Regions from separate parts of the Paenibacillus roseipurpureus genome, predicted to be linked through region 1. Evidence: predicted binding sites of a transcription regulator. Region 1 holds the regulator's gene; the other holds the start of a gene.

Region 1 (3,269 bases):
AGATTTCTCAGCCGTTATCGTTGACTCTTGTCAACATATGCTGGATGCATTCAAGCTGCTAGCAAAGAAAAAATATATCCAAATTCCTGAACATACCGTAGCTATCAATAAATTGGAAAATGACGGCGACCGCTTGATGCGCGAAGGTATTCGTCAAATTTTCCTGACTCGTAAAGATCCGTATGAAGATTTTAAACTGAAAGAAATTTATGAGCGTCTTGAAGAAACAACAGATGCTTGCGAAGATGTCGCAAATATTTTAGATAGCGTTGTCCTTCGTTACTCTTAAGACTTAACGTGTCTTTGTGTTCGAAGAACGTTTTCCAAGTGGAAAACGCAAGGAGGATTTCATGTTAACTTATCTAATCATCATCGTCATTTTGGCGCTGGCATTCGACTTCATTAATGGATTTCACGATACCGCCAATGCGATTGCTACATCCATTTCCACCCGTGCTCTAAGTCCGCGGGTAGCAATAATAATGGCGGCCACGCTCAATTTCATTGGTGCTATGGTCTCGTCCAAGGTTGCCAAAACCGTTGGAGGCAGCATTGCCAACCCGGCCAAAATTGAGAACGGCGTTGAGATTGTTATTGCGGCATTGCTCGGAGCTATTATTTGGAATTTATTGACATGGTATCTCTCCATTCCATCTTCCTCCTCCCACACCTTGTTTGGCTCTTTGGCGGGGGCTGTCATCGCAGGAGCAGGATTTCACTCTGTGAATTGGAATGGGTTCACACAAATTATTATCATTTTAGTTTTATCGCCAATCATAGCGTTCGTCCTTGGTTTCCTGATTATGTTGCTCATCAAATATATCATCATTTGGTCGGGCAATACGTCAAGGTCCAAGCTCAATCGGATATTCCGCTCCTTACAAATCGTATCTGCTGGCCTACTGTCCTACTCTCACGGCGGTAACGATGCGCAAAAAGCGATGGGTATCATCGTATTCGGACTCGTATCCGCAGGGTTTCAAGATGATCTAAACGTTCCCATCTGGGTCAAAATTGCTGCAGCATTAGCGATGGGCTTAGGTACATCAATTGGTGGCTGGCGCATCATCAAAACCGTCTCAGGTAAAATTGTTAAGATTGAACCGATCAACGGTTTTGCTTCCGATCTAACATCGTCACTTGTCATTCAATTTTCCACACATTTCGGTAAAGCATTATCCACGACACATGTTATTTCCTCCGCGATTATCGGGACGGGCAGTGTGATGCGATTCCATGAAGTACAGTGGGGCACCGTAGGACGAATGTTGGTCACGTGGTTAATTACGATCCCGATCTCCATCGTACTCGCGTTCTCTATCTACTTCGTTCTATTCCGTCTCATCTTTTAAACAAATAAAGCACGCTTCGCGCTGGATAAATCCCGCGGAGCGTGCTTTTCTTTTTAATCCAAATAATAAGCCAAGCTTTGCAGCTCGGTTGTAAAATCAGCATAATGCACCCGTACTTCCGTGGGGACCTTGATAATCACTGGGGCAAAATTTAAAATGGCCTCGATGCCGCAGGCAACGAATTCATTCGCCACATTCTGCGCTTCTGGAGCAGGAACCGTAATGATCCCAATGCGAACGCCTAGCTCGGAAAGGACTGGTTTCATTTTGTTCATGGGATATACGACGAGGTTGTTAATGATCTCCCCTGCTTTTTCAGGCATAGCGTCAAAAACAGCGACAATCTTCATATCATTGCGTAAGTACGTATTATAATTGCATAAGGCTCTGCCTAAATTACCTGCTCCAACAAGTGCGACTTGAATATGACGGTCGAGCTTCAGAATTTGTCTTATTTTCTCAATCAAATAGGAGATATCGTACCCGATCCCCTTCTTGCCAAATTCCCCGAAATACGCCAAATCCTTACGAATCTGCGCAGGATTCAGATCCAGTTTCTGACCCAAATCCTGAGAAGATACGGTCGAAATATGATTCGCTGCTAATTCATTCAGATACCGCAAATAGATTGGCAATCGTCGAACAACGGCTTCCGAAATTTTCTGTGTCTTCACGTTTCTTAGGCTCCCCCCATCCATTGCTCAATCCTCGGTAACATCTGTTCACCCGTCATATGCTCGATCTTTGGACCTGGCAATGAATAGAGGAAGTGCTTCCCATAGTACGTTTCAATCACACGTGTGTCATAAATAATAACGATCCCTTTGTCGGAAGCTCGGCGCACAAGACGGCCAAAACCTTGCTTAAACCTGATCACTGCCTGCGGAACCGAAAACTTCATGAACGGATTCTCATTGCGTTTCTTAATGTTCTCGCATTTGGCTTCAACCAATGGATGGTTCGGCGGCTGAAACGGTAATCGAATAATAGCCAGACAGCTGAGCGCATCGCCTGGAATGTCCACGCCTTCCCAGAAGGAGCTGGTGCCCAGCAACACGCACATGCTGTTATCTTGGAACATACGGGTAAGCTTACTGCGATTGCCGCTGTCCACGCCTTGACCGAGCACAGTAATACCGTGCTGATTTAGACGGTCCTTCATCCCTGCATGTACGAGCTTCAACATTCGGTTCGACGTGCAAAGAACGAGCATCCTTCCCCTCGTCACGATCGCCACATCACTGAGTGAGGAGATGAGTGCTTCGATGAACACAGGATCACCCGCACCTTTGATCGTAGGGAAATCACGTGGAATAACAACCAACGCCTGCTCACGATAGTTAAAAGGGGAAGGCAGTTGAACCGTCTTCAATTTGCCCGACTCTTCGTCCGCAGGAATCGCTAATCCGAGTTGCTCCGCGGAATATTGAAACGACTTGTTCACAGACAGCGTTGCAGAAGTCAGGATGATACTATCTTTCGTCTCGAAGAAATGCTGCTGCAGCAATCCGCTTACATCAGTTGGTACAGAGTTCAATTGAACAGATTTGGCCTTTGCGTAGGTGCCAGCTTCAATCCAATACACATAGCCGTCATCCGCCATTTTCATAAAGAAATGTAAGGCATCGCGATGCTCATACATCTCTTTCACCGTGCCGCTCAGATCGGTTACTAATCCTTGGATGCCTAGCCCGTCCTGGTGCTCCTTCAAGTCATTCAGCAATTTGTCGAGGGTGCGCAGCAGTTCATTGGCGTTCAAATAAATATTATCTTCCATGATGAGCAGCTCGCGCCAATTGGATGGAAGCGTCTCAGGCTTTAAGCGTAGTACATACTGGGAATTTTCCGATTGTGAAGGGTCACTGCGCGACGAAACTAATTCGTAAAGCGCTTCGCTTAGCCGTTCCCAATCCTCTT
Region 2 (3,269 bases), 2.1 Mb from region 1:
TTTGGAAAGAATTAAATCATTCACAGCCTGCGGCAAATTGGCCGATTTCTCAATGAAGCACGGCACATTGCCTGGCCCTACACCCAGCGCTGGTTTGCCGGTACTGTAGGCCGCCTTCACCATGGAGGATCCTCCAGTAGCTAGCACCAGAGCGACATCCGGGTGGTTCATCAGGAGCTGAGTCGCCTCGACAGATGGGTGTACGACCCACTGGATGCAATGCTCAGGCGCTCCCGCTTTCACAGCTGCATCAAGCAGTGTTGCTGCCGCCGCTGCACTGGATTGTTGCGCAGACGGATGGAAAGCGAAGATGATCGGATTTCGAGTTTTCGTCGCGATTAACGACTTGAACATGGTTGTTGATGTCGGGTTCGTGACTGGCGTTACCCCTGCGATAATCCCAACCGGTTCAGCAACCATCCGATAGTTTTCATACGCGTTCTCTTCAATAACGCCTACTGTCTTATTGTTTTTGATACTGTGGTAAATGTACTCCGTAGCGAAGAGATTCTTCGTTATCTTGTCTTCGTAGACTCCGCGTCCCGTTTCTTCAACAGCCAGCTTGGCAAGAGCCATATGCTGGTCAACCCCAGCGAGTGCCATTTGCTGCACAATGTGATCCACTTGCGTTTGATCCAGTTTCAGAAATTGCTGCTGCGCTTGTTTCGCTCGAGCCACCAGTTGATTCACTTCTTCTTGCACCGACATCTGTTCGGTTACCTTCGCTTCTTTCATTGCCATTGACCATCCACTCCTTATATGTTTCAAACTTTGCTGCCGTGTTTTGATGTACCTTTAGCATAAGTGGAATTGAAATCGCCAACTATGATAAAAGTCACAATCCGAACTGGGCATTCGCGAAGGTATTGTGAATTTTTTCACAATATAAAGTATAAAGCAGGCGACAGCTTGGAATTCCCCTCACTGCCGCCGCTTTTATCCAAACCTACACTTACCACGTAATAAATCCTTTCGATCCCGGAACAGAGCTCGATATCATATCTATAAGCGGAATCGTATACGCAAACAAGATGAGCAATACCGAAAGTGCTATCCAGATGCGCCAACGATCCAGATACACCGGAGTCGCTTCCGCCGATTCCATCGCTTCACCAAGCGGATACGCCTCTACGCCTTTCGGAGCGCGAAGCATCGCAACCACGTTAACGACCATCATCAGGACGCCGATAAATAAGACCATTCCGCCAATTGCCATGAATACATAGTAGGGCATCCAGTTGGCCGCATCTGCCTGGTTTTCGTAGGTGGTAAATGCCGTTCTCCGAGGTGCTCCGAACAAGCCAACCAGATGCATTGCGCCGGACATAAAGAACATGCCCACACACCATACGATGGTCTGAATGATCCCCCATTTATTCATCCGCAGGGTCAAGATCCGGCCTGTTACAACAGGAAGCAGCCAGTACGTAATACCGAAGAATGTTAGCGCAACACTTGTGGCTACCGTTAGATGAAAGTGACCTGTTACCCATAGCGTATTGTGTACGACGGCATTCATCTGGTTACTGGCATTAATTAGGCCCCCCGCTCCTGCCGGGATGAAGATCAGCATGCCCATGAATGGCGCGAAGAATCTGACATCCTTCCAAGGCAGTACTTTTACCCAACCGAAAAGTCCCTTCGCCCCCTTGGCCCGGCCGTTGATTTCAAACGTAGCAAACAGTGAAAATGCGGTCATTAAAGAAGGAATCACGACCATAAACGTTAACACGACCTGCACATATTTCCAAAAAGAACTGATCCCCGGCTCCATTAATTGATGATGAAAGCCTACCGGAATTGAGAACAGCAGCAAGAGAATGAATGATAGTCTGGCCAACGCATCACTGTAGATTTTGCCGCCAATAATCTTCGGTATGATGACATACCAGCATATATACGCTGGCATCAGCCAGAAATACACAAGCGGGTGACCGAAATACCAGAACAGGGTACGGCTCAGCATTACATTAATGGTTTCAACCCAACCGAACGACCACGGAATAAGCTGAATCAGTACTTCAGCCGCAACACCGATCGTGGCAATTTGCCACATGAGGAAGGTCACGACCGCCATGTACGCGAACAGAGGCGATAACTTGCCGGGATTCGTCTTTTTCCAATATTTATACTGATAAAATAAACCCCACCCGCTGATCCAGCTCCCTACCACCAACAAGGCTAATCCAATGTAAAAGTAAGGCGATGCTTTCAAAGGCGCATAGAACGTATACAGGACACTTGCCTTTCCGGTCAAAACCATCGCAACGCCCAGCACCGTCCCAGCTGTCATCAGCCCGAATCCGGTCCAGCCCATCCGATGGACAACCGGCAGCAGCTTACCCCCTAAAGTATAGGACACACCCGAGTAGAGGAAGCCGATGATAAAATAGGTTGTAAATACGATTGCCATCAACACCCCATGTGCGGTCAACAGCTCATAGTAGCCGATACTGTAAGGCAGCTTGATCGTACCGCTTTTCACCATCGTTTGCAGAAGCCCCGCTATGCCGCCGATGAGCAAGGCGATGAACGCCACCAGAATGTGGGCAACGACAAGCTTGCCATCCTTGGAATCGAAGCGTTGGATAAGCGTAATATTTTGTTTGGTCGTCACGGGAGTTCCCCCCTTTTCTCTTATTTCACGATTATCGTCGTTTTCATAAACTCATGCGCCCCGCCGCAATATTCGTTGCATAGAATCAGGTACTCCCCAGGCTTCGTAAATGTATGGCTTACATGGCTTATTTCTCCAGGCACAATCATCATGTTCACGTTCGTCCCTGGGATCGCGAAACCGTGCACCACATCTTGGCTCGTCACCGTAAAATGAACCGTTGACCCCACTGGAATCTCCATTTTGTCTGGCGCATAACCGAACGTAAATGCCGTCATGACCGCCTCATATTCCAGGTTGCCTATTGGACGAAGTCCGGGATTGTTGAACGGCGCTGTTTCCTGCACCTTTGACGGGTCGATGCGGTGATGATGTTCGCTAGGCGGCTTCACCCCCATCGCAAACGCGGATACCCCCAGTACGCCCAAAAATACAAAAAGCATCGTAATCCCAATCGCTAACCAAATTTTTTCAAGCTTATGAATCTGCATGTAACCCCACCTCCCCAAGACATTACTGTCTGGACATAAATAACAGAAATACCGCTACCCAGCTGACGACTAAGAAGAGTCCTAACAACAGCACCGCTGCGAACGTTCCGTTCAATAAGGGCTCCTGTTCATTATTTTCAAATTCAGAATCTCGGGAATGC

What was found. The regulator Rex, encoded in region 1, represses fermentation and respiration genes when NADH is low (regulators of the CRP and FNR family bind a similar motif). The targets are predictions, from matches to a motif close to TTGTGAAATATTTCACAA.
Region 2: the regulator Rex is predicted to act here: its motif matches at 867-884, upstream of adhE (bifunctional acetaldehyde-CoA/alcohol dehydrogenase).

Annotation. Positions count from the first base shown of each region.
Region 1 covers NZ_CP130319.1:3,323,566-3,326,834, forward strand. Annotated here, with positions in the region: gene MJB10_RS14820 (DUF47 domain-containing protein) at 1-289, shown strand, start outside; gene MJB10_RS14825 (inorganic phosphate transporter) at 351-1,352, shown strand; gene MJB10_RS14830 (redox-sensing transcriptional repressor Rex) at 1,406-2,026, opposite strand; gene dinG (ATP-dependent DNA helicase DinG) at 2,032-3,269, opposite strand, start outside.
Region 2 covers NZ_CP130319.1:5,445,321-5,448,589, forward strand. Annotated here, with positions in the region: gene adhE (bifunctional acetaldehyde-CoA/alcohol dehydrogenase) at 1-741, opposite strand, end outside; gene MJB10_RS24605 (cbb3-type cytochrome c oxidase subunit I) at 953-2,617, opposite strand; gene MJB10_RS24610 (cytochrome c oxidase subunit II) at 2,638-3,108, opposite strand; gene MJB10_RS24615 (cytochrome c oxidase subunit 2A) at 3,131-3,269, opposite strand, start outside.